Regions from separate parts of the Cupriavidus sp. FW305-26 genome, predicted to be linked through region 4. Evidence: predicted binding sites of a transcription regulator. Region 4 holds the regulator's gene; each other region holds the start of a gene.
The links. Region 4 encodes sigma-54, which starts transcription at its own class of promoters, with help from an activator protein. Its sites were predicted from a motif close to TGGCANGNAANCTGCTTT; they were not measured.
Positions count from the first base shown of each region.

Region 1 (7,262 bases), on a different contig from region 4:
CTTGTCGTCCGGCCAGGGATCCGGGTTAAGCGAGCCGACGTCGGTGCCGACCTGTTCCTTCTGCGCATAGAGCCGCATCTCGTGCCCGCTCGGCAAGGCGAACAGCAACTGGCGGCCGACGGCGGGCAAAGCGCCTGCCGGCAGCATCTCGGTGGAGATGCCGTAGGCGACGATGCGCGCGCGCAGCGTGTCCAGGTCGGCATCGTGCTCGACCTTGTAGGCGACGTGCCTAAGCCCGGCCTCATCGGACGGGGTCAGGATCAGCGAGTACTTGTCCCACTCGTCCCAGCACTTGAGGTAGACGTTGCCGTCCGCGTCGCGCATCACCTCTTTCATGCCCAGCACCCGCACGTAGTGGCGCAGGGCCGCTTCCATGTCCATGACCTTCAGGTTGGCATGGCCTATCCGCATCACACCCATGATGTGTCTCCTGTTGATGTTTTCTTGCTGCCTTTACTTCCTGGCCTGGGCGCAGCAGAGGAACGGCTTCTGCATCTTCCCGGCCACCTCCAGCTCGACGTCGCCCTGCGGCGCCACGCGGCAGGCCAGCGTGTAGCCCAGCCCCTCTTCGTCAGCGCTGACATGCGCGCGGCTGACCGGGCCCAGCTTGCGCACGTCGCCGCACAGCACCCGCACCTTGCAGACCCCGCAGCCGCCGTTCAGGCAGCCAACCGGAATGCCGCGCCGGCCCAGCTTTGCCATGCCGGCGAGCAGCGATTCGCCGGCGGTGCACGAGAAGGACTCACTCGTCTGCGCGACCCGCACCGTGGCCTTGATGCACGTGTCCACGTCACACCTTGCGGAACAGCGGGCTGCGGGTCTGCTGCGCATCCGCCGCCGAAATGAACTTCTCGTGGTAGATGTCGCGCTCGAACAGCCGGCCCTGCATCAGCGCCGTGATGCAGGCGTCGATCATCGCGGGCGGTCCGCACAGGTAAGCCTGGTGGCCCGAGAAGTCGTTGTCGAAGTGCACCTTGGCGACGTCGTGGACGAAGCCCTGCGCGACCTCGCCGTCCCCCGCCCCCTCCGACAGCGCCGGCACGTAGGTGAAGTTGGGATAGCGCTCGCTCAGCGCGCGGAACTCGTCGTGGTAGTACAGCTCCTTCGCGTTGCGCTGGCCGTAGACCAGCGTGATCGGCGCGGTGACGCCGCCCTCCAGCAGGTCGCAGATCATGGAGCGCGGGCTCGACAGCCCCGAGCCGCCCGCCATGAAAATCATCGGCAGCCCGGCCGAGCGGCGTACGAAGAAGCGGCCATAAGGCCCGGACAAGCGCACGCGGTCGCCGGCAGCGAGCTGCTCGTGCAGGTAACCGGTGCCGAGACCGCCCGGCACCTGCCGCACGTTCAGCTCGATCTCGCCGGTTGCGGCAACGTCCGCCGGCGCGTTGGCGATCGAGAAGGCGCGGCTCTGGCCCAGACCCGGGATCTCGAGCTGGACGTACTGGCCCGCCTGGAAACGCATCGGCTCCGAGAGCCGCACGCGGATCGACTTGATGGTCGGGGTGAGCTGGTCGATGCGCGTGACCTCGGCCTCGAAATCCCGCACCGGGATGATCTCGCCATCCGGGTCCTCGTCGACATCGGCCTCGATGGTGGTGTCGGCCTGCAGCGTCGCGCAGCAGGCGAGCGCCTTGCCTTCCTCGCGCTCGAAATCCATCAGCGCGAACGGGTTGGCCTCGCCCAGGTCGGCCTCGCCGTCGAGGACCGAGACCTTACAGGTCCCGCACAGGCCGTGGCAACACGCATGCGGGATATAGATGCCCTGGCGCAGCGCCGCATCGAGGATGGTCTGCCCTTCCTCGACCTCGATCGTCGCGCCGAGCGGCTCGATGGTAAGTTGGTGGCTCATGATGAATACCTTGTCATTGCTGCAGCACCGGCCGGCGCTCAGATCGATGCCCCGCCGATGCCGTCCAGCCCCAGCGTGCGGAAACTGATCAGGTCCTTGTGCCCCAGCCCGTTCTCGCCGAGGCTCTTCGACGTGTCCGGCGTCCACGGTTGGCCGGAGCGGAACCACTGCACGCGATCCCATTCGATGCGGGCGAAGTCCGGGTGATAGCCGTAGACGGGCGGCAGGATCTGTTCGGCGAGCGCGCTGAAGGGGGTGTCAGGCGGCAGCGGCAGGCAGAACGGCGCCGGGAACATCAGGTGGTTTTCCCAGTTCACGTACAGCAAGGGCGCGGGGAACTTCTCCACCGTGTCCATCAGCGGGAAGTCGTAGGGCTTGAGCGCTTTGACGGTCATGGCTGTCTCCTGCCGGTCAGTTGCTGGTGGCCTGGCCGCGCCATGCCGCAAAGTTCTTCTGGTCTTCCGAGCCTTCGAAGTCCATCGTGTCGCGGGGCTCCACCTCGTAGTAGTCGAGTACGGCAGCCAGCGGATCGAAGCCTTCGGCGCTCGGATCCACGCCCGGCTTGAAGCAGTTGCCCTGGTAGATCTGGTGCACCGGCAGCCACGCTTGCACGTATTTCTCCGGCTCGTGGTCGAAGATCTCCTTGCAGTGGTCGCTGCAGAAGTGGAACTTGTTGCCGAAGTAGTTCGATTCGCGCGCGCAGAGTTTGGTGGGATCGCCCGGCTCGGTGAACAGCATCGGGATCTGGCAGGTCTGGCACAGCATCGGCAGCGTCTTGATGTAGAACCGGTTGCCTGACTTGGCCTGTTCGTCCCAGTGCTCCAGGCGCGGACGGTAGTGCTGATCGAACGTGTCCGGATACTTGGCGGACAGCCACGCCATCTCGTCCTGCTGCGGCACCCAGGTATGGAACGGCGCGGCCGTGTTGAAGCCGTAGAAGATCGCCCAGGCCTGGTGGCTGATGTGGTCCTTGCCTTCGCAGGCGTCCTGCCAGCCTTTGGGCTCGCGGATGCCGTAGCGGGCCAGGTCCTTGAACAGCGCGCCGCCGTTCTGCTCGGCATACATCTCCCACGACTCGCGCCAGCTCATCACGCGCTTGGGCTGCATGTAGTCCATCATCATCGCCACCAGCGTCAGCAGCCGGTAGCCGCGCCAGAACCACTTGTCGATCCAGCGCTGCACGATGGGCACGTTGTCGGGATCCTGTTCCAGCAGGAACTTAATGCACTCGATGCCCAGCGTCATGTGGCGAGACTCGTCGGATTGGGCCGAAAAGCCGAAGGTGACCGTCGACATATCGCCGTTGTAGGCCGCGCCCGACATGAACGGCACGAACAGCAGGTTGGTCAGCACATACTCGAAGGAGAAGCTGACCGCCGTCAGAAACTCGAATGGTCCTGCCGAATAGGCATCCTCGAAGAACGATTTCGGCACCGACAGGTACCAGACCCGGTCGAACCAGTGGTTGGAGTGGTGCAAGCCGTTAAAAAACTTGTTGTAAGTGGAGAGCGCGTGGGTCTCGGTCTGGTAGTGGCGCAGTTCGTCGATCGATTGCATCTGGCAAGCAATGCGCGCGCCCTCGCCGGTGAAGTGGCGGCCGACGTGTGCAAAGCCGCGGTGGGCCAGGTATTCCAGCGGCGTCACGCCCTGCACGAACAGCTTGAGCGCATTGATGTAGCGCGCATCGGTCACGCCGAGGAAGGCATTGTTCTGCGTGAAGGCGTCGATCACCGCGTAGAGCTTCTTCTCCTTCTCGCCCTGGTACTTCCAGTATGCGTCCATCGTCAGGCGGAACGGGTCGACCCACTTGTCCCAGTCGTGGATCTTGATGCCCTCGTAGCGGTCGTAGGGGAAGACCTTGTCCATCGGCTGGTAGGTGGTGTCCCAGCCCAGGCCGCGGGTCATGGCGGCGTAGCGTTCCTTCAGGCCGAGCTTCTTCTTCAGCGTCGGGGTGTCCATGTTCGTGTCTCCTTCTTTATGTGGGCAACTGCGGCGGCGCAGGGCGTTCAGTGTTTCCAGCTCAGCGTGAAGGCGTCGTCGTCTTCTTCGATATGGCCGGACAGCGTGATCAGGTTGACCTGGATCTGCTGCAGGTCGAAGCGCGTGCCGGTCAGTTCCTCGATGGTCTGGCGGCGGATGGTCAGGTGGCCGGGCGCGTCGATCTTGACCATCCCGGGGGACTCGACCAGCACCGCGTCCGGGTTGTCGGCGAGGATGGCCTCGACCACCGGACGGGACTCCTCGTTGGCCTGGAATGCGATGAATACGTTGGACATGGGATTTCCTTGTGAGCGAGTGAGGGGAGCGATCAAAGCACGATGCCGAGTTTCGAGATCCGGGCATGGAACTGCTCGCGCACCGCGGCGAGCACTTCGGGCGCATGGGTCGGGAAGGCCAGCTCGGCCACCGGCTGCAGCGCGGCGAACGCGCGCCCGGCCCAGTCGCGGGTCCAGCGCGCCAGCAGCGCCTTGTTCTCTTCCGACTCGGCCGCCATGGTCTTCACCACGGCATCGACCCAGCGCTTCGACTCGTCGTGCCACTCGGGCATGAAGGCCGTCAGCATCGCGATCGCGGAGCCACCGCCCAGCGCGATCCGTTCGTCGACGAACCTGTCGTAGACCAGCGGGTAAAGCAGGCCGTCGAGCGCCAGGTTCTGGGCGATGAACAGCTCGACGGGGTCGTCGACGACGAAGGTGTCCTCGACGTAGTGGCGCAGCGGCTGCCACGCCGGATGTTCGAGCCAGGCGTGCCGGCCCGCGTCGAGCACCTCCGGGCCGGCCACGGCCAGCGCCAGGCGCGTCAGGTATTGCGCGACGCCGAGGTTGTCCATCGCGTGGAACATCGCCGCCGCGGTGAAGGCGGTGCCGTAGCCCAGCGCGCAGACCTGCGCGTTGTTCATGTTCGCGCCCCATGCGGCATGGCGCAGCGGCACCAGCACGTCGAGCGCGTGCTTCGCCACGTCCGCCGGCATGCGGTCGATCATCCGGCGCGACTCGACGAACTCGAAGTTCGATTCCATCGTGTCCTGCTGGCGCGCGCGGGCCGTGGCCCAGGAGGCGTAGTAGTACTGGCGCGGGTCCTTCAGCACATACCAGCTCGCCATGTGGATCGCCGAGCGCGAGGCATCGAAGATCTGGTGCGCCGGGTCCCAGGTCGGGCGGTAGTGGAAGTTGGTCTCCGGCTGCGCGCCCATCATGCCTTCCTGGTAGCGCGAGGCCGTCTTGTCGCCGCCAATGTGCCGCGCCACGTGCGCGTAGGTCTGCCGTAGCGGCTTGATGTCGACGGTTTTCAGCTCGATTGTCACGGGTTGCTCCTGAGGGTCGTGGGGTCGCGGTGGAAGTCGCTGCCGGAGTCATCCAGCCGGACGACGTTCTGCGTGGTGCAGAACGCGTCGAATGCGTCAATGGGCAAGGTCAGTTCGACGAACATCTCCGGCCCGCCGACCGCGAACTCGAATTCGACGAATCCGCGTGGATTGAGGCCGGTGACCCGGACGAACTTGCGGCAGGGATCGAATGGTTGGTTGGCTGGGGTCTGCAGGGTCATGGTCGATGGGTCGATGTCGCCTCCGTACCCCTTTCATTGCAGGGGGCGTGCCAGCGGTGCCAGCCCATGACCAGAAATCTCGATAATTCAGGGAAAGTACTGAGTCAAAGTTGGCTGCGCGCCTGCAAAATGCTGGTTAACCAGCACGCTCCCGGATCTGGTACCGCTCTTATGCGGACGCTTCAAATCGTTGATCCCGCCCGGTTTTTTATCTTTTGATCAAGTGCGGAAAGGCCGTTTTGATGAAATGGTGAAGCCGGCGAGCGCTGCGGCGTTACCGCGACGCATCCACCACAATCCGCAGAAACATAGAAAATCTCGATGGAGACGACATGACGCAGCCTCGCCTGCCCCCGCTGCCCACCGACGCCGATCTGCGGCGATCGATCCACTTTTCTGCCGCCGATGGCCGCATCTGGCTCGCCGGCCAGCGGATGGTGCTGGTCCACGCTGCCGCCCTCGGCACGCTGCGGCAGGAACTGATGGAGAGTGTGGGCCCGGCCCAGACCCGGCGGCTTTTCACGCGCGTGGGCTTTGCCTCGGGCGAGCGTGACGCCGCGCTGGCCCGCGTTATTCGCAGAAACGGATCACTGCAGGACATGTTCAATGTGGGCCCGCAGCTGCACATGCTGGAGGGCTCGGTGCAGGTCACGCCGATCTGTTTCGAGGCGGATCCCGCTACTGGCAAGTTCTACGGCGAATACCGCTGGGAACACTCCTGGGAGGCCGAGGTGCACAAGCGCACGTTCGGCCCTCAGGCGGAGCCGGTGTGCTGGATGCTGATCGGCTACGCCACCGGATACACCAGCGCCTTCATGGGCCGCACCATCCTGTTCAAGGAGACCATGTGTGCCGGCATGCATGACGAGCACTGCATGATCGTGGGCAAGCCCGTGGAAGAATGGCCGGATGGAGAAGAAATGGCGTCGTGGTTCAACGCCAGTTCGCTGCTCAGCACCATCCGCGACCTGCAGACCGAGGTCGAATCGCTGCGCCTGGAAATTGCCCCCGACGCTGACCGCACCCGGCTGGTGGGCCGGTCCAACGCCTTTCGCCACGCCTACACCTTGCTGGAGGCCGCGGCCCCCACCCGCGTCACCGTGCTACTGACCGGCGAGACCGGTGTCGGCAAGGAACGCTTTGCGCGCGCCCTCCATAGCCTGAGCCCGCGCGCCGAGCGGCCTTTCGTCGCCATCAACTGCGCCCCGCCATCCCGCATGCGCTGATCGAGTCCGAACTGTTCGGCGCGGAGAAAGGCGCCTTCACTGGCTTGCAGGCCACGCGCCCGGGCCGTTTTGAGCGCGCCGACGGCGGTACTTTGTTCCTCGACGAGATCGGCGAGTTGCCGCTCGATGTCCAGGCCAAGCTGCTGCGTGTGCTGCAGGAAGGTGAAGTTGAGCGGCTCGGCGCCACGCAAAGCCGTAAGGTCGACGTGCGCCTGATCGCCGCGACCAACCGCGACCTCGCGCAGGCTGTCAAAGAAGGCCGCTTCCGCGCCGATCTCTTCTACCGGCTCAATGTCTACCCGGTTTTGATCCCTCCGCTGCGCGAGCGTGCCGAGGACATCGAACCGCTGGCGCAGACCATGCTGGAGCGGTTTGCTTCGATCCACGGCAAGCCGGTGCCGACGCTGACCGACTACGCCTGCGAGTCGCTGCGCCGGTATCAATGGCCGGGCAACGTGCGCGAACTGGAGAACCTGATCGAACGGGCGGTCATCCTCGCACGGCCCAATCGCGCCGTCGATGCCACGGACCTGTTCCCCGGCCTGAGCATGCCGGCGGGCGCAACCGTCGACCATGCTGGGCAGATCCACCAGCCGACCGCCAAGGGGATCGATTGCCAGGCCCTACTCGACCAGCTGAAG
Region 1 is NZ_JBYTAH010000039.1:6,015-13,276, reverse strand. Features, by position in the region: gene AC3WQZ_RS20545 (catechol 2,3-dioxygenase) at 1-420, opposite strand, end outside; gene AC3WQZ_RS20540 (2Fe-2S iron-sulfur cluster-binding protein) at 454-789, opposite strand; gene AC3WQZ_RS20535 (NADH:ubiquinone reductase (Na(+)-transporting) subunit F) at 791-1,849, opposite strand; gene AC3WQZ_RS20530 (phenol hydroxylase subunit P4) at 1,888-2,244, opposite strand; gene AC3WQZ_RS20525 (aromatic/alkene/methane monooxygenase hydroxylase/oxygenase subunit alpha) at 2,261-3,808, opposite strand; gene AC3WQZ_RS20520 (MmoB/DmpM family protein) at 3,856-4,125, opposite strand; gene AC3WQZ_RS20515 (aromatic/alkene monooxygenase hydroxylase subunit beta) at 4,158-5,153, opposite strand; gene AC3WQZ_RS20510 (phenol hydroxylase subunit) at 5,150-5,395, opposite strand; partial or broken gene AC3WQZ_RS20505 (sigma 54-interacting transcriptional regulator) at 5,728-7,262, shown strand, end outside.
Region 1: the regulator sigma-54 is predicted to act here: its motif matches at 5,431-5,448, upstream of AC3WQZ_RS20510 (phenol hydroxylase subunit).

Region 2 (7,262 bases), on a different contig from region 4:
GATGGCCTCGACCTGGATCGCGATCGGTGCCGGCACCGGCGCCGCGCCGTCCAGCACGCGCCGGATCCAGGCCACGGTCTGGCCGGCGTCGCTGCCGGGCGGCAGTTCAGGCACTTCGGCCAGCGAACCAACAGCCGGATCGACCAGCGTCTGCTGGTGCCCCTCGTGCAGCCAGTCGATGCGGCTGGTGCGGCGCGCATCGGCCACCACTTCGCCCTCGGTGCCGCGTGCCAGCAGCACGTTGGCGGGTTCATGCGAGAAGTAGTCGGTCAGCGTCTCGCGGTATTCGGGGTGGGTGTAGCTGTACAGGCGCAACCCTTCCGCGGGCGAATGCTCGCCCACCGGCTGCAGCATCTTGGCCACCGTATGCGCCGAATTGCGCAGGCCGATCACGGTGCGCCGCTCCAGCAGCTGCGACAGCCCGGGCGACAGCACATCCACCGGCAGCACCGCCAGCGGCCCGAGGTCGCTGCTCTCGCGCAGCCGTGCCGAGGCGTCGCCGGTAGTCGCGCACAAGGGCACGCCCAGCGCCTCGAACAGCGCCATGCTGGTCACGCGGCCATTGAACAGGCGCGTGCCGTGCACCAGCACGGGGACATCTTCGCGCGCCAGCAGCAGCGCCAGCAGCGGCACCAGGTTGGGTTGCTTGCGCGCACCGTTGTAGCTGGGGATCACCACCACCTGCCGGTCAGGCGGCGCCGGCAGCGGCTGGCAGTGCGCATGGGCGGCTTCCAGCATGCCGGCCAGCTCGTGCGGGGCCTCGCCCTTGATGCGGTAGGCCATCAGGATGGCGCCGAGCTCCAGGTCCGAGACGCGCCCGGCCAGCATGGCGTCGAACAGGGCCTGCGCGTCTTCGCGCGGCAGCGCCCGCGCGCCGTTGACGCCGCGGCCGATCTCCTTGATATAGCGGGCAGCAGGGAAGGACGTGGCTGGCGTGGTCATGGCGGCGTGGGGGTAGTCTGTTCTGGGCTCATGATAGCGGAGCCAGGCCGCCGCGCCCATCGCCGCCTGTGCCACATAGGGCCGCCCACCGGCACGCGGCCGGCGGGCACTACGCGGCTTCCTGCAGCGCCGGGTTGCGCTGCTTGCGGTAGAGGAAGTCCAGCACCGCGGTGCGGCAGGCGTGGTAGGCCTTGTCGTCGGCCAGCGCGACGCGGTCGCGCGGACGCGGAAGCTCCACCTTCAGGATCTCGCCGATGGTCGCGGCCGGACCGTTGGTCATCATGATGATGCGGTCGGCCAGCAGCACGGCCTCGTCGACGTCGTGGGTCACCATCACCACGGTGCTGCGGGTGCGCGCCACGATCTTGATCAGCTCGTCCTGCAGGTGCGCGCGCGTGAGCGCATCGAGCGCGCCGAAGGGCTCGTCCATCAGCAGCACCTTGGGCGCCATCGCCAGCGCGCGGGCAATGCCCACGCGCTGCTTCATGCCGCCGGAGATCTCATGCGGATACTTGTTCTCGGCGTGCGTCAGGCCCACCAGCGCCAGCGTGTCGTGCGTGCGCGCCTTGAGCTGCGGCTTGCTCTCGCTGGCGGCGAAGACGCGCTCCACGCCCAGGTAGACGTTCTCGAAGCACGTCAGCCACGGCAGCAGCGAATGGTTCTGGAACACCACCGCGCGCTCCGGCCCCGGCCCGGCGATCTCGCGCCCGGCGCAGATCAGCGCGCCGGTGGTGGGCGTGGCCAGTCCCGCGACCAGGTTCAGCAGCGTGGACTTGCCGCAGCCTGAATGGCCGATCAGCGTGATGAACTCGCCCTCGGCGATATGCAGGTTGATATCGCGCAGGGCGACGAACGGGCCCTTGCGGGTCTTGAAGGTCTGGCCGACGTTTTCGATGCTGACGAACTTGTCCATGGCGATTCTCCCCGCGTGTCAGTTGGTGCCGTAGCTGAAGCGCCGGGCCAGCGCCAGCAGCGCATGCTCGAGCAGCAGCCCGATGATGCCGATCACGAAGATCGCGATCACGATGTGCTCGACCTTCAGGTTGTTCCATTCGTCCCACAGCCAGAAGCCGATGCCGGTGCCGCCGGTCAGCATCTCGGCCGCGACGATCACCAGCCACGCGGTGCCGATCGACAGCCGCACGCCGGTCAGCATGTAGGGCAGCACCGCGGGGAACAGCACCCGCGTGAACACCTTCCATTCCGACAGGTCCAGCACGCGCGCCACGTTCAGGTAGTCCTGCGGCACGCGCGTGACGCCGACCGCGGTGTTGATCACCATCGGCCAGATCGAGCAGATGAAGATCGCCCAGATCGCGGCCGGGTTGGCGGCCTTGAACAGCAGCAGGCCGATCGGCAGCCACGCCAGCGGCGAGACCGGGCGCAGCAGGCTGATCACCGGCGCGGTCATCGCGTTCAGGAAGGCGAAGCGCCCGATCAGGAAGCCGGCCGGGATGCCGACCAGCGCGGCCAGGCCGAAGCCCGCCGCGACGCGCGCCAGCGATGCCAGCACGTTCCAGCCGATGCCCTGGTCATTGGGCCCGTTGCGGTAGAACGGGTCGGCAAACAGCGGCACCGCGGCGTTCCATGTGGCCTGCGGCGTGGGAATGGCCGGGATCATCGTGGCGATGCCGTGCCAGGCCAGCACGAACAGGGCAAAGCCCAGTACCGGCGGCACGGCCTTGAGCACCAGCGCGGCGACCGCCTCGCGGCGTTGCGCGCGCCGTGCCTGCGCGGCGATTTCCTGCTCGCGCCGGCGCGCCCGCTCCTTGGTGTCGGGGTCGGCGCTGGCGGCTACGGTTGCACCATCGGGCGTGGGGTGGGCTATGGCATTCACGTCTGGCTCCTTTCGTCAGGGGCACTGCGGATCAGTGGGGGAAGGCTTGCGTCAGGCCTTGATCTTGAAACCGTCGGCGTAGGCCTTGGGGTCCTTGCCGTCCCAGACCACGCCGTCGATCAGCTTGGCGCTGCGCATGTCGCTCTTGGGCAGCGGCACCTGCGCGGCGGCGGCGGCCTGCTTGTAGACGTCGATGCGGTTGACCTGCCGGGCCACGGCGAGATAGTCCGGATGTTCCTTCAGCAAGCCCCAGCGCTTGTGCTGGGTCAGGAACCACATGCCGTCGGACAGGTACGGGTAGTTGGCGGCGCCGTCCTGGTAGAACTTCATCGCGTCGGGGTCGTCCCAGGTCTTGCCCAGGCCGTTGGTGTAGCGGCCCAGCATGCGGTCCAGGATGATGTCCATGTCGGTGTTGACGTAGGACTTGGCGGCAATGGTCTCGGCGGTCTTGCGGCGGTTGGAGGCCGACGCATCGATGAACTTCGATGCCTCCAGCACCGCGGCCACCATCGCGCGCGCGGTGTTGGGGTATTTCTGCACGAACTCCGCGGTGGTGCCCAGGGTCTTCTCGGGGTGGCCTTTCCAGATGGCCTGCGTGGTCTCGGCGGTGAAGCCGATCTTGTCGGCGATGGCGCGCGCGCCCCAGGGCTCGCCCACGCAGAAGCCGTCCATATTGCCCACGCGCATATTGGCCACCATCTGCGGCGGCGGCACCGTGATGGCCTTGGCGTCCTGCATCGGGTTGATGCCGTTGGCCGCCAGCCAGTAGTACAGCCACATTGCGTGCGTGCCGGTGGGGAAGGTCTGGGCGAAGGTGTAGTCGCGCTTCTCCTTCACCATCAGCGCCTTCAGGCTGGCGCCGTCCTTGACGCCTTTCTCGGCGAGCTTGGACGACAGCGTGATGGCCTGGCCGTTGTGGTTCAGGTTCATCAGCACGGCCATGTCCTTCTTCGGGCCGCCGATGCCCAGCTGCACGCCGTAGATCAGTCCGTACAGCACGTGCGCCGCGTCCAGCTCGCCGTTGACCAGCTTGTCGCGCACGCCGGCCCATGAGGCTTCCTTGGTCGGCGTGATCTTGATGCCGTATTTCTTGTCCAGCCCGAGCGTCGCGGCCATCACCACCGAGGCGCAGTCGGTCAGCGGGATAAAGCCGATGCGCACGTCGGTCTTCTCGGGCGCGTCCGAGCCCGCTGCCCACGCACCGGCGCGCACCAGCGGATCGACCAGCGTCATCACGCTGGCGCCGGCGATGGTGGCAAGCGCGCGGCGGCGGCCGCTGCTGGCCGGCACGGCGTCGGCAGCCGCGTCGGGAACGTGGACGGCTGCGTGCAGCGGCTTGGCAATCCTGAGGCGAGAGGGCATTGCATGGCTCCAAGAAAAAAGGCGTCCCCTCCGCGACCGGCTTCGCCAGAAGACCGGTGCGGCGCAGGGACGCCGTTGTCCGTGGCGTGACGCAGCCCGCGTTGGCCGTGTCCGCCGAAATTGTTGGTCGGCCGCCGTTGGCCGATACCTGCATAACGCAAGGCGTGTGCCAGCCTGTGCAGTGCAGCATTCGAGGGCGGATTTGTGACGGATCGGGGGGAAATGATCGGATGTGGTGCGCGCGCGCTGGCCGCCGCCACATTCGGGGGAGCAGGGGAGGGAGGTGACGCAGCGCGGCAGCGCCAGGAGCGTGCATTGCACCAGTCGCGTGCGGCAGCGCACCACGGCTGGCAGGCGGGAGCGGCTCAGCCCATCACGTCGATCACGCGCTGGGCCGCGTCCACCAGCTTCAGGCCGCGCTCCATCGCCATGCTGCGCAGGCGCTTGTAGGCCTCGTCCTCGCTGAGGCCGCGCGCCTGCATCAGCAGTCCCTTGGCGCGCTCGACCACCTTGCGCTCGGCCAGCTTGAGCCGGGTGGCATCGAGCTCGGCGCGCAGCTGCTGATCCAGTTCGAAGCGTGTGTAGGCGACGTCGAGCACGGTCTTGACGCGCTCGGCGCGCAGGCCGTCGACGATATAGGCGGTGATCCCCGCCGTCAGCGCTGCCTTGATGCGCTGGCTGTCGTCGTTGTCGGTGAACAGCACGATCGGGCGCGGCGCATGCTGGGTCGAGACGCAGACATGCTCGATGGTGTCGCGCGCGGCGGATTCAGACGCGATGATCAGCATGTCGGGCTGGGTGGCCGTGATCACATCCGGCAGGCGCAGGTCGGCATCGACGATCTGGATCTCGGTAAAGCCGGCGCTGACCAGCCCGCCGCGGATGGTCTCGACGTTCAGCGGGTCGGCGTCATGCGGGTCGCGCACGAGCAGGATCCGCAACACCCGGCCGCCGGCAGTGGGCGGGGCAGGTGCGGCAGCGGTGGGCGATGGGGGCGGGTGGCGTCGTGTCATGGCTAGGCTCTGTTGCAGTGCGCCATGCAAGATTCGCGCCGGGTAAGTATCCGGCACCTGCGCCAGTTCGGTGCGCCGGCGCTGCGAGGATGCCTGGATTCATTGTATGCGGTCGTACGCGGAGCCAACTCTCGCGGTGTATCCTGTTGCCCTGCTGCGCCGGGCGCGTCTGCTGGCGACGCCGCGCATGGCTGCTTCCTGCAACCCTGCCCACCCGCGCCGCAGCACCGATCAGAACAATCTGGAGAGATGCATGACCGAATTCGTGTTCGCTCCGGCCGCGCCCGTTGGCGTGCCGGTGCGCGGCAGCAATGCTAGTTTCCCGGTACGGCGCGTGTACTGCGTCGGCCGCAACTATGCTGCCCACGCCCGTGAAATGGGCTCGGACCCCGACCGCGAGCCGCCGTTCTTCTTCTGCAAGCCGTCCGACGCGGTCAGCTACGTCGCCGACGGCACCGAAGGCGCCTTCCCGTACCCGCCGGGCACCAGCAACTGCCACTATGAAGTGGAGCTGGTGGTGGCGATCGGCAAGGGCGGCCGCGACATCCCGGTCGACCAGGCAGCCGGCCACGTGTTCGGCTACGCCGTGGGCCTGGACATGACCCGCCGCGACCTGCAGAACGAATCGAAGAAGACCGGCCGCCCCTGGGAGACCGGCAAGGCCTTCGACCAGTCCGCACCGATCGGCCCGATCGTGCCGGTCTTGGCCATCGGCCATCCGCAGAAGGGCGCAGTGACGCTGGCGGTCAACGGCGTGGAGAAGCAGCGCGGCGACCTGTCCGACCTGATCTGGTCGGTGCCGGAGATGGTGTCGTACCTGTCGAAGCTGTTCGAGCTGCAGCCGGGCGACCTGATCTTCAGCGGCACGCCCGAAGGCGTGGGCCCGGTGGTCAAGGGCGATGTCATGCAGTGCCACGTCGGCGGCGTGGGCGATCTCACCATCAAGGTAGTCTGATCCGATGCTAAAGCTTTACAGCTATTTCCGCAGTTCGGCCTCATTCCGCGTGCGCATTGCGCTGGAACTCAAGGGGCTGGCCTATGACTATGTGCCGGTGCACCTGCTGAAAGAAGGCGGCCAGCAGCTCAAGCCGGAATTCCGCGCCGTGAATCCCGACGGACTGGTGCCGGCGCTCGCCGACGGCGAGCACGTGCTGCAGCAATCGCTGGCCATCGTCGAATACCTGGACGAGGTCCATCCCGAGCCGAAGCTGCTGCCCGGCACGGCGCTGGACCGCGCCTATGTGCGCGGACTGGCCCAGGAGATCGCGTGCGAGATCCACCCGCTGAACAACCTGCGCGTGCTGAAGTACCTGAAGCACACCGTGGGCGTGACCGACGAGGTCAAGGACGCGTGGTACCACCACTGGATCGAGCTGGGCTTTGCGTCGCTGCAGGCCAACCTGGAGCGCGGCGGCAAGGCCGGGCGCTTCTGCTTTGGCGATACGCCCACGCTGGCCGATATCTGCCTGGTGCCGCAGGTATTCAACGCGCAGCGCTTCAATATCGACCTGGCCCGCTACCCGGCGATCGCCAGGATCTATGAAACCTGCATGGAGCTGCCTGCTTTCCAGAAGGCGGAGCCGAAGGCGCAGCCTGACGCGGAATAAGCGTTCGCAACCGGGCCTTACCCCAGCAGCGCTTCGGCGAACTCATCCGCCTTGAACGGCTGCAGGTCCTCCACCTTCTCGCCCACGCCAATGAAATAAACCGGCACCGGGCGCTGGCGCGCGATAGCCGCCAGGATGCCGCCCTTGGCGGTGCCGTCGAGCTTGGTCACGATCAGGCCGGTCAGGCCCAGCGCGTCGTCGAAGGCGCGGGTTTGCTGCAGGGCGTTCTGGCCGGTGTTGGCGTCGATCACCAGCAGCACCTCGTGCGGCGCGCTCGGCATGGCCTTGCTGATCACGCGCTTGACCTTCTTGAGCTCTTCCATCAGGTGCAGCTGCGTCGGCAGGCGGCCGGCGGTGTCGGCCATGACGATGTCGATGCCGCGCGCCTTGGCCGCATTGACGGCGTCGAAGATCACCGCCGCCGGGTCGCCGCTTTCCTGCGCCACCACGGTGACGTTGTTGCGTTCGCCCCAGATCGTCAGTTGCTCGCGCGCGGCGGCG
Region 2 is NZ_JBYTAH010000066.1:32,520-39,781, forward strand. Features, by position in the region: gene ybiB (DNA-binding protein YbiB) at 1-942, opposite strand, end outside; gene AC3WQZ_RS28215 (ABC transporter ATP-binding protein) at 1,052-1,855, opposite strand; gene ntrB (nitrate ABC transporter permease) at 1,874-2,779, opposite strand; gene AC3WQZ_RS28225 (CmpA/NrtA family ABC transporter substrate-binding protein) at 2,831-4,141, opposite strand; gene AC3WQZ_RS28230 (ANTAR domain-containing response regulator) at 4,507-5,154, opposite strand; gene AC3WQZ_RS28235 (fumarylacetoacetate hydrolase family protein) at 5,408-6,109, shown strand; gene maiA (maleylacetoacetate isomerase) at 6,114-6,761, shown strand; partial or broken gene ftsY (signal recognition particle-docking protein FtsY) at 6,779-7,262, opposite strand, start outside.
Region 2: the regulator sigma-54 is predicted to act here: its motif matches at 5,178-5,195, upstream of AC3WQZ_RS28230 (ANTAR domain-containing response regulator).

Region 3 (7,262 bases), on a different contig from region 4:
GTCACCGCCGCCGGGCCGGGCTTTTCGTCCATGCCGAACATCTGGGCGGTCTTCAGCAGCGACGCGCGCCAGCCGGCAATGATCGGCGAATCCAGCATCACCACGCCGCGCACGCGCTCCGGGCGCCGCAGCGCCGCCATCAGCGACAGGAAGCCGCCCAGCGAATGGCCCACCAGCCACACCGGCTCGTGGTACTGGCGGTCAATCTCGCCGAGCAGCTCCTCCACCAGGTGCGGCCAGCCGCGCGTCACCGGGAATTCAGGCTTGTGCCCGTAGCGGTCCACGGCGCGGAATTCGAAGTCGCCGTCCAGTTCGCCGAACAGCTTGCGGTAGGTGGTCACCGGGAAGCCGTTGGCATGGGAAAAATGAATGATCTCGCGCATCGCTTGTTTCCTCGCCCGGCCTCAGTCCTGGGTACGCGACGGATTGCGCTTGGCGCGCACCGGCTGGCCCCAGCGGTCGGCCTCGCCGGGACGCGCCAGCGAGAATTCCGCGGGCGCGCCGGGATCCCACTCGGGATTGTGGATCTCGCCGAAGACCTGGCGCAGGCGCTGCCCCCAGGTGTCGCGGATCATGCGGAAATAGGCGTTGCGCTCGTCGATGTTGACGAAGCGCGTCACGCACAGCGTATCGGCCTCATAGACCAGCAGGTCCAGCGGCAGGCCGACCGAGATATTCGACTTGAGCGTCGAATCCATCGAGATCAGCGCGCATTTGGCTCCCTCGGCCAGCGGCAGCGACGGGTGCACCACGCGGTCGATGATGGGCTTGCCGTACTTGGCCTCGCCGATCTGGAAGTAGCAGTTCTCGGGCGTGGCCTCGACAAAATTGCCGGCCGCGTAGATGTTGAACAGCCGCACGCGTTCACCGCGCACCTGGCCGCCGAAGATCAGGCTGACATTGAATTCGATGCCGGCATCGCGCAGCGCATGCGCATCGCGCTTGTGCACCTGGCGCACCGCCTCGCCGACGATGGAAGCGGCCTCGAACATGTCGCGCGCGGTCCACAGCGAGCGCTTCTCGTCATGGTTCTCGGCCAGGATCTGGCGCACCGACTGGCTGATCGCCAGGTTGCCGGCGGTCATCAGCACCATCACGCGGTCGCCGGGCTCTTCGAACACCGTCATCTTGCGCGACGTGGAGATGGCATCTACCCCCGCATTGGTGCGGGAATCGGACAGGAATACCAGGCCGGCATCCAGCCGCATGGCTACACAGTAAGTCATGGTCTTGTTTTGGTGTGCTTTGCGGCGGCCGGAAGTGGCCAGCCGATGGCCTGCATACCCGGGATTCTAGCGCCCGTACTGCGGCACCGCGCCCTGTCTGGAATCAGGCACCTAATCAGGTAAAAAGCGGCGTGATGCTCACATCAACTTCAAGCGTCTCGCCGGACCCCCCTTCCAGGATGCCCCTGACTGGTGCAGCCGACGCATAATCGCGCCCCACCGCGAGGCGTATATGACGCTCGTCGGTCAGGCAGCCGTGGGTGATGTCGACGCTGCACCACACCTCGCGCGCCGGGTCCAGGCATACGTCGGCCCAGGCATGGCTGGCCATCTCGATCGCGGCCGGATCGTAGAAGTATCCGCTCACATAGCGTGCCGGGATACCGAGCGCCCGGCACGCCGCCACCATCACCTGCGCCTGGTCCTGGCACACGCCGCTGCCCAGGCTGAAGGCCTCGGCCGCCGAGGTGCCGACGTCAGTGGTGTTGGGCTTGTAGCGCACCCGCTCCGCAATCCCCTGGGCCAACGCCAGCAGCGCCGGAATCTCGTGCCCGGCCGCCAGGAACGGCGCGGCAAACGCCTGCATCTCCGGCGGAGCCGAGGTCAGTGGCGTGCTGCCGAGGAAGTACAGCGGCGACACCCGGGACTCGCCGGGGGGCGGAGCGTCGCAGAACGCATGGTGGCCGTCCCGGTCGAGGTCGCCATGCGGCGGCAGCACTTCCACCTCGCCGCTGGCTTCGATCGAGATGGTGCCGGTCGGTCCGGCCACCGTGAAGTTGTGCACGATATTGCCGAATCCGTCGCGCGCCGCCGACGGATTGCCAGGCGCGACCAGTTGCCAGCGGTGCACCGTCTGCAGCGGGCCCGAACGCGGCTCGAGCCGCACTTCGTGCACGCTGCGGCGCACCGGCTCGGCGTAGCGGTAAACAGTATGGTGGTGGATCTTGTATTTCACGGTATCAGGGCGCGGCGGCGGCACATGGAGGCTGCCGGCGGCCCATTTCAGGCAGCCAGCAGCGGCACGAGGAAGTCCCGGCTGATGCCATTGCCGAGATCGCCGATGCGCTCCAGGAAGCTGGTCAGGTACGCGTGCAGGCCGACCGCGAAAATATCGTCGATGCGCGCGTACTTCAGGTCGGCGTGGAGTTTACCAGCCTGGCGCTCGGTTTCCGCCGATTGCTGGTTGCGCACCGTATGCAGGATGGCCACCACCTCGTCCATGCTCGACACCAGCGAGCGCGGCATGTCGGGCCGCAGGATCAGCAGCTCGGCCACGCGCTGCGGCGTAATGACCGCGCGATAGACCTTGCGGTAGACCTCGAAGCCCGAGACCGAGCGCAGCACCGCGGCCCAGTGATAGAAATCGTTCTGGTCGCGGTTGGCATCGCTCTCGTCGCTGCCCGATGCCTGGAACTTGACGTCGAGGATCCGCGCGGTGTTGTCGGCGCGCTCCAGGAACGTGCCCAGCCGCATGAAGTGAAAGGCATCGTCCTTGAGCATGGTGCCGAACTGGACCCCGCGCGCCAGGTGCGAGCGGAACTTGACCCATTCGAAGAACGCCGACGGGTCCTCCTTCAGCACGCCGTCGGCGATCAGGCGCTGCACCTCCAGCCAGGTGGTGTTGACGGTCTCCCAGACCTCGGTGGTCAGCGAGCCGCGCACCGCGCGCGCATTCTCGCGCGCCGCGCGCAGGCAGCTCATGATGGACGAGGCGTTGGTCATGTCGCGCACCATGAAGTCGATCACATCGTCGCGCGACAGCAGTCCGTACTTGTGGTCGAAGACATCGGTCAGCTCCGAGATATCGAGCATGGCCCACCAGCCCTGCTCGGCCACCTCGGCCGATTGCGGCAGGAGCGAGGTCTGGTAGTTGACGTCGAGCATGCGCGCGGTGTTCTCCGCGCGCTCGGTGTAGCGGGCCATCCAGAACAGGTGGTCGGCGGTGCGGCTCAGCATGTGGGCTCTCCTGGCGTGGCGGCGGTCGCCATGGCGGTCGTTGCGGCGGTCATCATGTGGTTCGCGTTCATCGTTCCAGCACCCAGGTGTCCTTGGTGCCGCCCCCTTGCGAGGAATTCACCACCAGCGAGCCCTCGCGCAGCGCCACGCGGGTCAGCCCGCCAGGCACCATGCGCACCTCCTTGCCCGACAGCACGAACGGGCGCAGGTCGATATGGCGCGGCGCGATGCCCGACTCCACATAGGTCGGGCAGGTCGACAGCGCCAGCGTCGGCTGCGCGATGTACTGCTCCGGGCGCGCCTTCACCACTTCGCGGAAGGCATCGATCTCGGCCCGCGTGGCGGCCGGGCCGACCAGCATGCCGTAGCCGCCGGCGCCGTGGGTCTCCTTGACCACCAGTTCTTCCATATGGTCCAGCACGTACTGCAGGTCGTCCGGGCGCCGGCACATATAGGTCGGCACGTTGCTGAGGATGGCCTCTTCGCCCAGGTAGAAGCGGATCATGTCGGGCACGTACGGATAGATCGACTTGTCGTCGGCCACGCCCGTGCCGATGGCGTTGCAGATGGTCACGTTGCCGGCGCGGTAGACCGACAGCAAGCCGGCCGCGCCCAGCGAGGAATCGTGGCGGAACACCAGCGGGTCGAGGAAGTCGTCGTCGACGCGGCGGTAGATCACGTCGACGCGCTGCGGGCCCTGCGTGGTGCGCATGAACAGGTGGTCGTCCTCGACGAAGAGATCGCTGCCTTCGACCAGTTCCACGCCCATCTGCTGCGCCAGGAAGGCATGCTCGAAGTAGGCCGAGTTGTACATGCCCGGCGTCAGCACCACCACGGTGGGATCGGCAATGGCCTGCGGCGACACCCCGCGCAGCATGTCGAGCAACAGGTCAGGATAGTGGGCCACCGGCGCCACGCGGTTGCGCGCGAACAGGTCCGGGAACAACCGCATCATCATCTTGCGGTTTTCCAGCATGTACGACACGCCCGAGGGCACGCGCAGGTTGTCTTCCAGCACGTAGAACTCGCCCTCGCCGGCGCGCACCACGTCGATGCCGGCCACGTGCGCATAGATGTCGTGCGGCACGTTGACGCCGAGCATCTCGGGCCGGTACTGGGCGTTGTTGTAGATCTGGTCGGGCGGGATCACGCCGGCGCGGATGATGTCCTGGCCGTGGTAGATATCGTGGACAAAGCGGTTGAGCGCGGCCACGCGCTGGCGCAGCCCTTTTTCCAGCAGCGCCCATTCGTTCGCCGGGAAGATGCGCGGGATCACGTCGAACGGAATGGTGCGTTCGGTGCCGCTGTTGGCTTCATCCTTGTCGCCGTAGACGGCAAAGGTAATGCCCACGCGCCGGAAGATCAGGTCGGCCTCGGCGCGCTTGTTGCCCATCGTGCCTTCAGACTGCCGCGCCAGCCAGTCAGCGAAATGCCGGTAATGCGGGCGCACCGCGCCTTCAGGCAACGCCTGCCCCGCCTGGATAACCCATTGCGCCCCGTCCGTGCGCCAGTCCAGCATCTCGTCGAAATACCGCCCCGCCATGATGGCCGTTCCTCCATGTCGCGGGCTTCCGGTGCTACCGCTTCACTGCGACTTCGTGGTCGCTACCGGCTGCCCTGGTTTTGCCCTGGCTTTCCCGTCCCCAGCCCGCCGCGCCTGCCCGTTCGGGACGCTCACGGCGATACTGTCGAGTCACTGGCCCTTTCAGCATACCCGTACCGGCGAAACCCGCAAGCTGGCGGGCGCCGGCCGGCACGGAAAGTGAACTAGCAAGATGTCTGCCAGCGCACGCAAAAGCGGCCGCCAGCCAGGCTGGCGGCCGCTTGCGGGCTGCACGGGAACGGGGCCGGCCGGAACGGTCGGCGAGGTCAGCAGGTCAGCGCGCCGCGCCGGCGCCCTGCGGCACCGTGGCCTGCAGGATGGTGGCGACCAGCGCCTCGGGCGACTGGCGGATGTCGAGCACCAGCGCGTCGCTGGGCTCTTCCAGCGTATCGAACTGGCTTTGCAGCAGGTCGGGGTTGAAGAAGTGTTCCGTGCGCGCGGACAGGCGCGTGCCGATCAGCGATGCATCGCCCTTCATGAAGACGAAGGTCACGCCGCCGTCGGGCGGGGTCAGCCGGTCGCGGTAGGCCTGGCGCAGTGCCGAGCAGGTGAACACATGGGTGCGGCCTTCGGCCCGGGCCGCGTCGATGGCGGCGCGCATGGCCGCCAGCCATGGCCAGCGGTCTTCGTCGGTCAGCGGGACGCCAGCGTGCATCTTGGCCTTGTTGGCGTCGCTGTGGAATGCATCGGCGTCATGGAAGCCGCAGCCCAGTCGCTGCGCCAGCAACTGGCCGACCGTGGTCTTGCCGCTGCCGGAAACGCCCATCAGGATATAGATCATGTCTGCTCCGTCGGTCTTGGTATCGGATGGTGTCGCCATCCTTGTCTGTCCTTGTCGGTCCAGCTGGACGTCCTTGCGGCGGCGCAAAGACGTCCGGGGGGCGCTGCCGCCCCGCAGGGAACTTCAGGGGAAAATCGGCCTCAGGCCTGGCTATTGTGCGACGGTTTGCGCCGCTGCGGTACGTTGGCGCCCGCCTGCGCCGGCCCCAACATCCGCCTCGGACAGGTCAAGTGCGCTGCCGCCCTCTTCCGCGATGCGCGCGTGGCGCCGGAACAGGCCGAACAGGCCGCGCCCCAGGCTGAATTGCGCGAAATCGTCGTCCGGCGCCGCGGCCAGCTCGCGCGCCGCGAATTCACGTTCGTCGCCCAGCCACTGCAGCGTGCCGGCAACGGCATCGACACGGATGCGGTCGCCGTCGCGCACGCGCGCGAGCGCGCCGCCGGCCAGCGCCTCGGGGCCAACGTGGATCACCGCCGGCACCTTGCCCGACGCGCCGGACATGCGGCCGTCGGTCACCAGCGCCACCTTGTGGCCGGCGTCCTGCAGCGCGCCCAGCACCGGGGTCAGGCGGTGCAGCTCGGGCATGCCGTTGGCGTTCGGCCCCTGGAAACGCACCACCGCGACCAGGTCGCCGGTCAGCTCGCCCGCATCGAAGGCCGCCTGCAGCGCCTCCTGCGCATCGAACACCCGCACCGGGGCTTCGACCACGCGGTGCTCCGGCGCCACCGCCGAGACCTTGATCACGCCGCGGCCCAGGTTGCCCTGCATCAGCCGCAACCCGCCCTCGGCCGAGAAAGGCTCCGCGACCGTCGCCAGCACCTGCGCGTCGCCGCTGTGCGCCGCGCCGTCGCGCCAGCGCAGCACGCCGTCGGCCATCACCGGCTCCTGCGCATAGCGGGCCAGCCCGGGGCCGGCCACGGTCTGCACGTCCTCATGCAGCAGGCCGGCCTGCAGCAGTTCGCGGATGACGAAACCGGCGCCGCCCGCGGCATGGAAGTGGTTCACATCGGCCGAGCCGTTCGGGTAGACGCGCGCCAGCAGCGGCGTGATGCGCGACAGCAGATCGAAATCGTTCCAGTCGATGACGATGCCCGCGGCGCGCGCCATCGCCACCAGGTGGATGGTGTGGTTGGTGGAGCCGCCGGTCGCCAGCAGGCCGACCATGGCGTTGGCAATGGCGCGCTCGTCGACGATGCGCGCCAGCGGCAGGTATTCGTCGCCGCGCGCGCGCAGGGCGATCGCGCGTTGCGCGGCCGCCGCGGTCAGCGCATCGCGCAGGCCGCTGTCCGGGTGCACGAAGGCCGCGCCCGGCAGGTGCAGGCCCATGATTTCCATCAGGAACTGGTTGCTGTTGGCGGTGCCGTAGAAGGTGCAGGTGCCGGCGCCGTGGTAGGCCTGGCATTCGGCTTCGAGCAGCGCATCGCGCCCGACCTGGCCGGTGGCGTAGAGCTGGCGCACGCGCGCCTTCTCCTTGTTGGGCAGCCCGCTGGCCATCGGGCCCGCCGGCACGAACACCATCGGCAGGTGGCCGAACTGCAGCGCGCCCATCAGCAGGCCGGGCACGATCTTGTCGCACACGCCCAGCATCAGCGCCGCATCAAAGGTGTTGTGCGACAGCGCCACCGCGGTGCCCATCGCAATCGCATCGCGCGAGAACAGCGACAGCTCCATGCCCGGGTTGCCCTGCGTGATGCCG
Region 3 is NZ_JBYTAH010000042.1:5,511-12,772, forward strand. Features, by position in the region: gene AC3WQZ_RS21535 (alpha/beta fold hydrolase) at 1-383, opposite strand, end outside; gene AC3WQZ_RS21540 (proteasome-type protease) at 405-1,226, opposite strand; gene AC3WQZ_RS21545 (transglutaminase family protein) at 1,342-2,181, opposite strand; gene AC3WQZ_RS21550 (alpha-E domain-containing protein) at 2,229-3,182, opposite strand; gene AC3WQZ_RS21555 (circularly permuted type 2 ATP-grasp protein) at 3,250-4,725, opposite strand; gene AC3WQZ_RS21560 (gluconokinase) at 5,060-5,566, opposite strand; gene edd (phosphogluconate dehydratase) at 5,717-7,262, opposite strand, start outside.
Region 3: the regulator sigma-54 is predicted to act here: its motif matches at 4,950-4,967, upstream of AC3WQZ_RS21555 (circularly permuted type 2 ATP-grasp protein).

Region 4 (7,262 bases):
TGAGCGCCTAGAGCATGTGGTTCTGGCGCATGTAGCGGTGCACGATCTCGATGCGCATGCCGGCATCGGGCAACGCCATCAGCATCTGCTTGGCCTTGAGCGGCACCGGCAGCAACTCGCACAGCCGGTTGGCGACCCAGCTTGGGTCGTCCCACAGGTAGGGCTCGTCGAATGGCAGGCGGTCGGGTTGCTCGGCATGGAGCCGCGTGACAATGCGCCGCAGCGCATCCAGGCATTCGCCCAGCAGCTCCAGCTTGCAGTCGATGATGTCGGGAGGAAGCACCTCGGCGCGCGCAACCAGCAGGCCGTCGTCGCGGGTGTCATGGCTGACGATATGGAAGCGCTCGCGGCCGCGCGCACGGATCAAGAGCACGCCCAGCTGTTCCATGTTGCAGTCGACGATCTCCGCCAGGCAGCCGATCAGTTCCGGCACGGTGGGCTGGTCCGGCCGGGCCACTTCCTCGCCGCTTTCGATCAGGCAAACGCCGAAGGGAGTGTTGTCGCGCAGGCAGTTGCGCACCATGTCGACATAGCGCGCCTCGAACACGCGCAATGGCAGCCGTCCACCGGGAAACAGCACGGTGTGCAACGGGAACAGCGGCAGGTTGTCGAGCGTCCGCGGCGGATCTTCTGATGCCGTGGGACGGTAGAGGTCGGTCGAGGACATGCAGTGCCAGCTTGGGTATCGCGCAGCAATGGGCCAGCCGGCCAACGCGGCGCGCAGATGCCAATGATGCCAGTGGGCAGTCCCGCCTGCGTCAGCCCGCCGGTGCGAGCTCTCGGTGTCTCACCAGCACATTACCATGCGCCCGGAAGTAGTTGGCAAGCCTTTCCGCAATATAGACCGAGCGATGCTGGCCGCCGGTGCAGCCGATCGCCACGGTCAGGTAGCTGCGGTTGTCGGCAATGAAACTCGGCAGCCACTTTTCCACGTAGGCGCGGATATCCTCGGCCATCGCCAGCACCATTGGCTGGGCCTGCAGGAAGTCGATCACCGGCGTGTCGCGCCCCGTCAGCGGGCGCAAGGCCAGGTCGTAATAGGGGTTGGGCAGCGAGCGCACGTCGAACACCATGTCCGCATCGCTGGGCACGCCGTGCTTGAAGCCGAATGACTCGAATAGCAGCGTCAGCCGCTGGCTGTCGTCGCGGATCAGCTCCTTGATCCAGCTGCGCAGCGTATTGGTGCGCACATTGCTGGTGTCGATGCGGTGCGCGGCCTCGGCCAGCGGGCTCAGCAGCGCACGCTCCATCTCGATCGCTTCCATCAGCGCGGTGTCGTTGAAGGCGGGTTCACCGCCCGGGCCCGGCACGCCGTCGGTACGGACCGAGAGCGGGTGGCGGCGGCGCGTCTCGGAGTAGCGCTGCACCAGTGCGTCGGTGCTGGCGGTCAGGAACACCACCTCGACCTGGTGCTCAGCGGCCAGCGCGCGCACGGTGTCGGGCAACTGGTCGAGCGACTCGCGGCTGCGGATGTCAGTGGCGACGCCCAGGTGCGTATAGCCCTGGCTGTCGAGATAGCGGGTCAGTTCCGGGATGAACTGAGCCGGCAGGTTGTCCACGCAGTAGTAGCCTGCGTCTTCGAGCACGTTCAGTGCGACGGACTTGCCGGAACCGGATATGCCGGTGATGAGGATGATGCGCATAGCAACTGAAGCATAGCATCACGTGATGAAGGCGTCATGACACCACGCGCAAAAGCAAACATGGCGAACCTCGCGGTTCGCCATGTTTTTGTCGTCAGCTTGCGGCGCTGGTTGCGGCTCAGGCTGCCTTGGACAGGCATTCCTTCATGTAGGCCTTGTATTCGTCGCCCTTCTTGCCCTTGCCCGACTTGCTGCAGGAGGCCATCTTCTCCTGCTGGGTCTTGGACGCGCCCTTGGACAGGCATTCCTTCATGAACGCCTTGCGTTCGTCGCCCTTCTTGCCGGCGGCTTGCGTATTGCAGGCCTTCATCTTGTCCTGCTGGGCGTTGGCTGCGGGCTTGTCCGGGGTAGCCGGGGTGGCGGGCGTGGCAGGCATGGCCGGCGTTGCCGGTGCGGTGGCCGCCGGCTTGGCTGGCGTCGCGGGGGTTGCCGGCGTGGCGGTGGTCTGTGCAAAAGCGCTGGCGGCGATCATCGGGGTGACCAGCGCGCACATCGCGATCAATTTCTTCATGCTTGCTCTCCTGGGTGTGGAAAACTTCATGGCCGCGCGCCATTGCCGGCGTTGCAGCTTCCGTAACGGGCGCGATGCCCATTACAGCACAAAACGGAGCATGCCTGAAGAACGTTGACGTTCTGCGTCAACGCCGTTGTAAGCAAATGAAAACGCCGGCGCTCAGAGCAAGCGGCCCTGGCCGCGCGATACTGCATCGGCCTGCATCGCGGCGCGCTGCCGGTCCATGAAGTCGCGCAGCGTATCGATGCCGCGCAGGCGCAGGATGGTGTTGCGCACCGCGGCCTCGACCAGCACGGCCAGGTTGCGCCCGGCCGCCACCTGGATCTTGACCATGTGGATCGGCAGGCCCAGCACGTCGAGGTATTGCGAATCGAGCGGCAGCCGCTCGAACTCGCCGTCATTGCGACGCACCAACTGCACCACCAGCTTGATCTTCATCTTCCGGCGCACCGCGGTCTCACCGAAGATGGTCTTGATGTCGAGCAGGCCCAGACCGCGTACTTCAAGCAGGTTCTGCAGCAGCGGCGGGCAGCGGCCTTCAATGAAATCCGGCCCCAGGCGCACGAAGTCCACGGCATCATCGGCCACCAGCCCGTGGCCGCGCGAGATCAGTTCCAGGCCCAGTTCGCTCTTGCCCAGGCCCGATTCGCCCATGATCAGCACGCCCATGCCCAGGATGTCGAGGAATACCCCGTGCATGGTCACGCGCGGCGCGGAGATACGCGACAGGTACAGGCGCAGGTGGTCGATCACCGCGGCCGACGACACCGGCGTGGTGAACAGCGGCGTGGACGAGCGCGTGCAGCGCAGTTCCAGGTCGGGCGGCGGCTCCATGCCGTCGGCGATCACCAGGAAGGGCGGCTCCAGCAGGATCAGCTCGCCCATCTGGCGCTTGCGGGTCTCGTCGTCCAGCCGCTGGTAATAAGTGATCTCGGGCTTGCCGAGCACCTGGATGCGGTTGGGGTGGATCAGATTCAGGTGGCCCACCAGGTCGGCGGCGGAGGTGGCTTCGCGGGCGAACTCCACATCGAAGGCGCGATCCGCACCTTCCAGGCCGGCCACCCACGAGAGTTTGATGTCGGCTGCGTTGTCGTCGAAGATGGACTGGGAGGTGACGCCGGTGAGTTCCATGCGGTATGACTGGTGGGGCGGTTTGCGAAGCGCCTTGGCGCCTGCCCGGTCTGGTGCCGGCCCGCTTGAGGGATCAGGGGATCAGGGATGCCATGCGATCAGCAACTGATGGACGGCATCGGGCGTGGGCAGCGTGGCCAGCCCTTCACGCATGTCGCGGTCGGAAAGCAGTTGCGCGATTTCGGACAGGATTTCCAGGTGCTGCTGCGTAGCCTGTTCGGGCACCAGCAGGAAGATCAGCAGCGATACCGGCTTGCCATCGGGCGATTCGAACGGAATTGGTTCGGCCAGGCGCATGAACGCGGCCAGCGGCTGCTTCAGGCCCTTGATGCGGCCGTGCGGGATTGCCACGCCGGCGCCCAGGCCGGTGGATCCAAGCGACTCGCGCGCGAACAGGTTGTCCGTCACGATGGCGCGCGCCACACCATGGTTGTTCTCGAAGAGGAGCCCGGCCTGCTCGAACACACGCTTCTTGCTGGTGACGCTGACGTCGAGGGTGATGTTGCCGGGTGGCAGCAATTTGGCCAAACGATTCATGGGCGATGCGCAGGATTTCAGTTAGCGGGCGGACCGTTCCGCCGGGCAGTGGGCTGGCTCCGGCCTGCCGTTGGCCTGGCCGGAGGCGTCCGGCCCATTATAGAGCAGCGACTACTCCCGCATTGTGCAGCGCAACGGGGCAAGCCGGTGCAGAAAGATACATGGTGATGCAATGGTGCCTCCGCGGCGGGGAGCCGGTGCACCGGTGCGGGGCACGGCCAGGATTCCCTCTCTTTGTATGGCGCAGCATACACCTTGGCGCAGCGCTTGCGAACACCCTTGCTCATTCGGGTGAAAAGCATCGGCTCCGGCGCCACAGCCGGGGCGCGCCGCCAGTGCGGGCGCGGCATGCCGGCGGCAACCGGGAACGCGAGGGCGCAAAAAAGCCGCGCTTCTTGGCGCGGCTTGCCTGTTCAATCCTGATTCAGCAGCCCGCTGCGGGGCTGCCGGGCACGGTCATTGCTGCATTTGCGCTGCGGCCATCTGGTACTTGACCGCTTCGCGGTCGTGGCCTTGCACGCGATCCTTGTAGCGGATCACCTGACGGTCCAGCTTGTCGACGAGTGCGTCGATCGCTGCATACAGGTCTTCGTGATGCGCTTCGACAAAGATGTCCTTGCCCTTGAGATGTAGATTGATTTCCGCGTACTGACGCCGGTCCTTTTCCTTATGGTTGTCGACAGAGAGCAGCACACTAACGCCAATGACTTGATCGAAATGCCTGACGATTCGCTCCAGCTTCGTTTCCACGTACTCACGCAGAGGGGGCGTGATGTCCAGGTGGTGTCCACTGATCTTGAAGTTCATAGCGCTTCTCCTTCTGAAAGAGCCTCACCAGGCAGGCGGTGGGCTCGGCTACAAAGACTTGCGGAGATTGACTGCGGGGATCTTCAGGGCTTCGCGATACTTGGCAACGGTGCGGCGTGCGACAACGAAGCCTTGTTCGCCCAGCAGTTCGGCAATGCGACTGTCGGAAAGGGGATTCCTCGGGTCTTCGGCTCCTATCAGTTGCTTGATCAAGGCGCGGATGGCCGTTGACGAAGCCGCGCCACCGGTTTCGGTGGACACGTGGCTGCCGAAGAAGTACTTCAGTTCGAAAGTACCCATCGGCGTTGCCATATATTTATTGGTCGTCACCCGGGAGATGGTTGACTCGTGTAAACCCAGTGTATCGGCAATCTCCCGCAAAACCAAGGGGCGCATGGCGATTTCGCCGTGGCTGAAAAAGTTCTTTTGACGCTCGACAATGGCCTGCGAGACACGCAGGATTGTGTCGAACCTCTGCTGGATGTTCTTGATCAGCCAGCGCGCCTCCTGCAGCTTCTGCTGCAGCCCGGCGGTGCCGGACTCACCCTTTGCGCCACGCAGGATTTGCGCATACATGTCATTGATGCGCAGCCTCGGCATCACATCCGGATTGAGCTGCGCGATCCAGCCGCCGCCACCCTTGCGCACGAACACGTCCGGCACCACGAAGTCCGCCTCCGGGCGGCTGTATGCATGGCCGGGGTAGGGCGCCAGCGAACGGATCAGTTCGTGTGCGGACTTCAGCGCCGCTTCATCCACCTGCAGCGCCTTCTTCAGCCGCGTGTAGTCGCGTACTGCGAGCAACTCCAGGTGGTTGGTCACGATGTTCAGGGCCAGTTCGCGCTGCGGGTGCGTCAGGCGCCGCAACTGCAGGGCCAGGCACTCGGCGGCGTTGCGCGCGCCCACGCCGGGCGGGTCGAAGCTCTGCAGCAGCGTGAGGATGGCGTGGACCTCCTCGATCTCGAACTCGAGTTCTTCCGGCAACTCCGTGCAGATCTCCTCAAGCGATGCGCTCAGGTAGCCATCGTCGTCGAGCGATTCGATCAGGAAGATGGCCAGGCCCTTGTCGCGCGCCGAGATCTTCAGCGGCGTGAGCTGTTCCATCAGGTACTCGCGCAGCGTGGGCTCGGCTTCGCGCAGCTGCATCGGCGTTTTTTCGTCCTCGTCGCCCTGGGGGCGGCGGGCAAAGTCGTCCAGGCTCCAGTCGCCGCTGCCATAGTCGTCGCCGTTGCCGCTGTCGCCATAGCTGTCGTCGTCAGCCGCGCCGTCGGCGCGGGCCTCGCCATTGCCCTGCGGCTCTGCCGGCGCGGGCGCCGGTGCGCTCTGCAGGTTGACCGAGCCATCGGCCGCCACGCGCAGCGGGCTTTCGATCCAGTCGTTCTCGCGTTCGAGCAGAGGGTTTTCCGTCAGTGCCTGTTCGACCTCTTGCTGCAGTTCCAGCGTGGAAAGCTGCAGCAGCCGGATCGACTGCTGCAGTTGCGGGGTCAGGGCCAGATGCTGGGAAAGGCGGAGCTGTAGCGACGGTTTCATGCGACCTATTCTATGCGCATCTTTCCGTTGTTGGAACGGAAATTGCTATCGCTTATGCGGTCTGATCGCTGCTGGCTGTGGCAGGCCCACGTGCGCCCGCGAATAGGCCTGCCGCTCCATGGCAGGCCGCTGCATCACATGCGGAAGTTCTCACCCAGGTAGACGCGCCGCACTGCGTCATTGGCGATGATTTCCTCGGGCTGGCCCGCGGCCAGCACCGTGCCTTCGCTGATGATGTAGGCGTGGTCGCAGATGCCGAGCGTCTCGCGCACGTTGTGGTCGGTGATCAGCACGCCGATATTGCGTGCCTTGAGGAAGCTGACGATGCGCTGGATCTCGCCCACGGCGATCGGGTCCACGCCGGCGAAGGGTTCGTCCAGCAGGATGAAGCGCGGCGACGACGCCAGCGCGCGCGCGATTTCCACGCGGCGGCGCTCGCCGCCCGACAGCGACAGCGCCGGGTTGTTGCGCAGGTGCGCGATCTGCAGGTCGTCGAGCAGCGAATCCAGGCGGCGCTCGATCTCGGCCTTGGGCAGTGGCTTGCCGTTGCTCACCTGCAGCTCCAGCACCGCGCGGATGTTCTCTTCGACGTTGAGCTTGCGGAATACCGAGGCTTCCTGCGGCAGGTACGACAGCCCCATGCGCGCGCGCTCGTGGATCGGCAGGCCGCTGATGTGGTCGCCGTCGAGCACGATATCGCCTTCGTCCAGCGCCACCAGGCCCACGATCATGTAGAAGGAGGTGGTCTTGCCCGCGCCGTTGGGCCCGAGCAGGCCGACCACCTCGCCGCTCTTCACGTCGAGCGAGACGTCCTTGACCACCGTGCGCGAGCCATAGCGTTTCTTCAGGTGGCGCACGACCAGCGTGCTGCCGCCGGCAAGGACGGTGGAGGCTTCGACGGAAGGCTTGTCGGCGATGGTTGCGGTATCGGTCATTGGCACAGTCTGGCGTTCAGGCGTTTCTGGCGCCGGCCGCATGCGATGCACGCAGCCGGCGCCAGGCGTCAGGGTTTGTTGGCAGGCGCGGGCGCCGGCTTCAGGTCCAGCGGCGAGCCGCCGCTGCCCGTGGCGCCGGCCTTCTGGTCCTGGCGCGGCGACAGC
Region 4 is NZ_JBYTAH010000032.1:49,628-56,889, reverse strand. Features, by position in the region: gene mutY (A/G-specific adenine glycosylase) at 1-3, shown strand, start outside; gene AC3WQZ_RS18345 (LON peptidase substrate-binding domain-containing protein) at 8-667, opposite strand; gene rapZ (RNase adapter RapZ) at 759-1,643, opposite strand; gene AC3WQZ_RS18335 (PsiF family protein) at 1,762-2,154, opposite strand; gene hprK (HPr(Ser) kinase/phosphatase) at 2,317-3,288, opposite strand; gene ptsN (PTS IIA-like nitrogen regulatory protein PtsN) at 3,370-3,825, opposite strand; gene hpf (ribosome hibernation-promoting factor, HPF/YfiA family) at 4,282-4,632, opposite strand; gene AC3WQZ_RS18315 (RNA polymerase factor sigma-54) at 4,681-6,162, opposite strand; gene lptB (LPS export ABC transporter ATP-binding protein) at 6,297-7,097, opposite strand; gene lptA (lipopolysaccharide transport periplasmic protein LptA) at 7,166-7,262, opposite strand, start outside.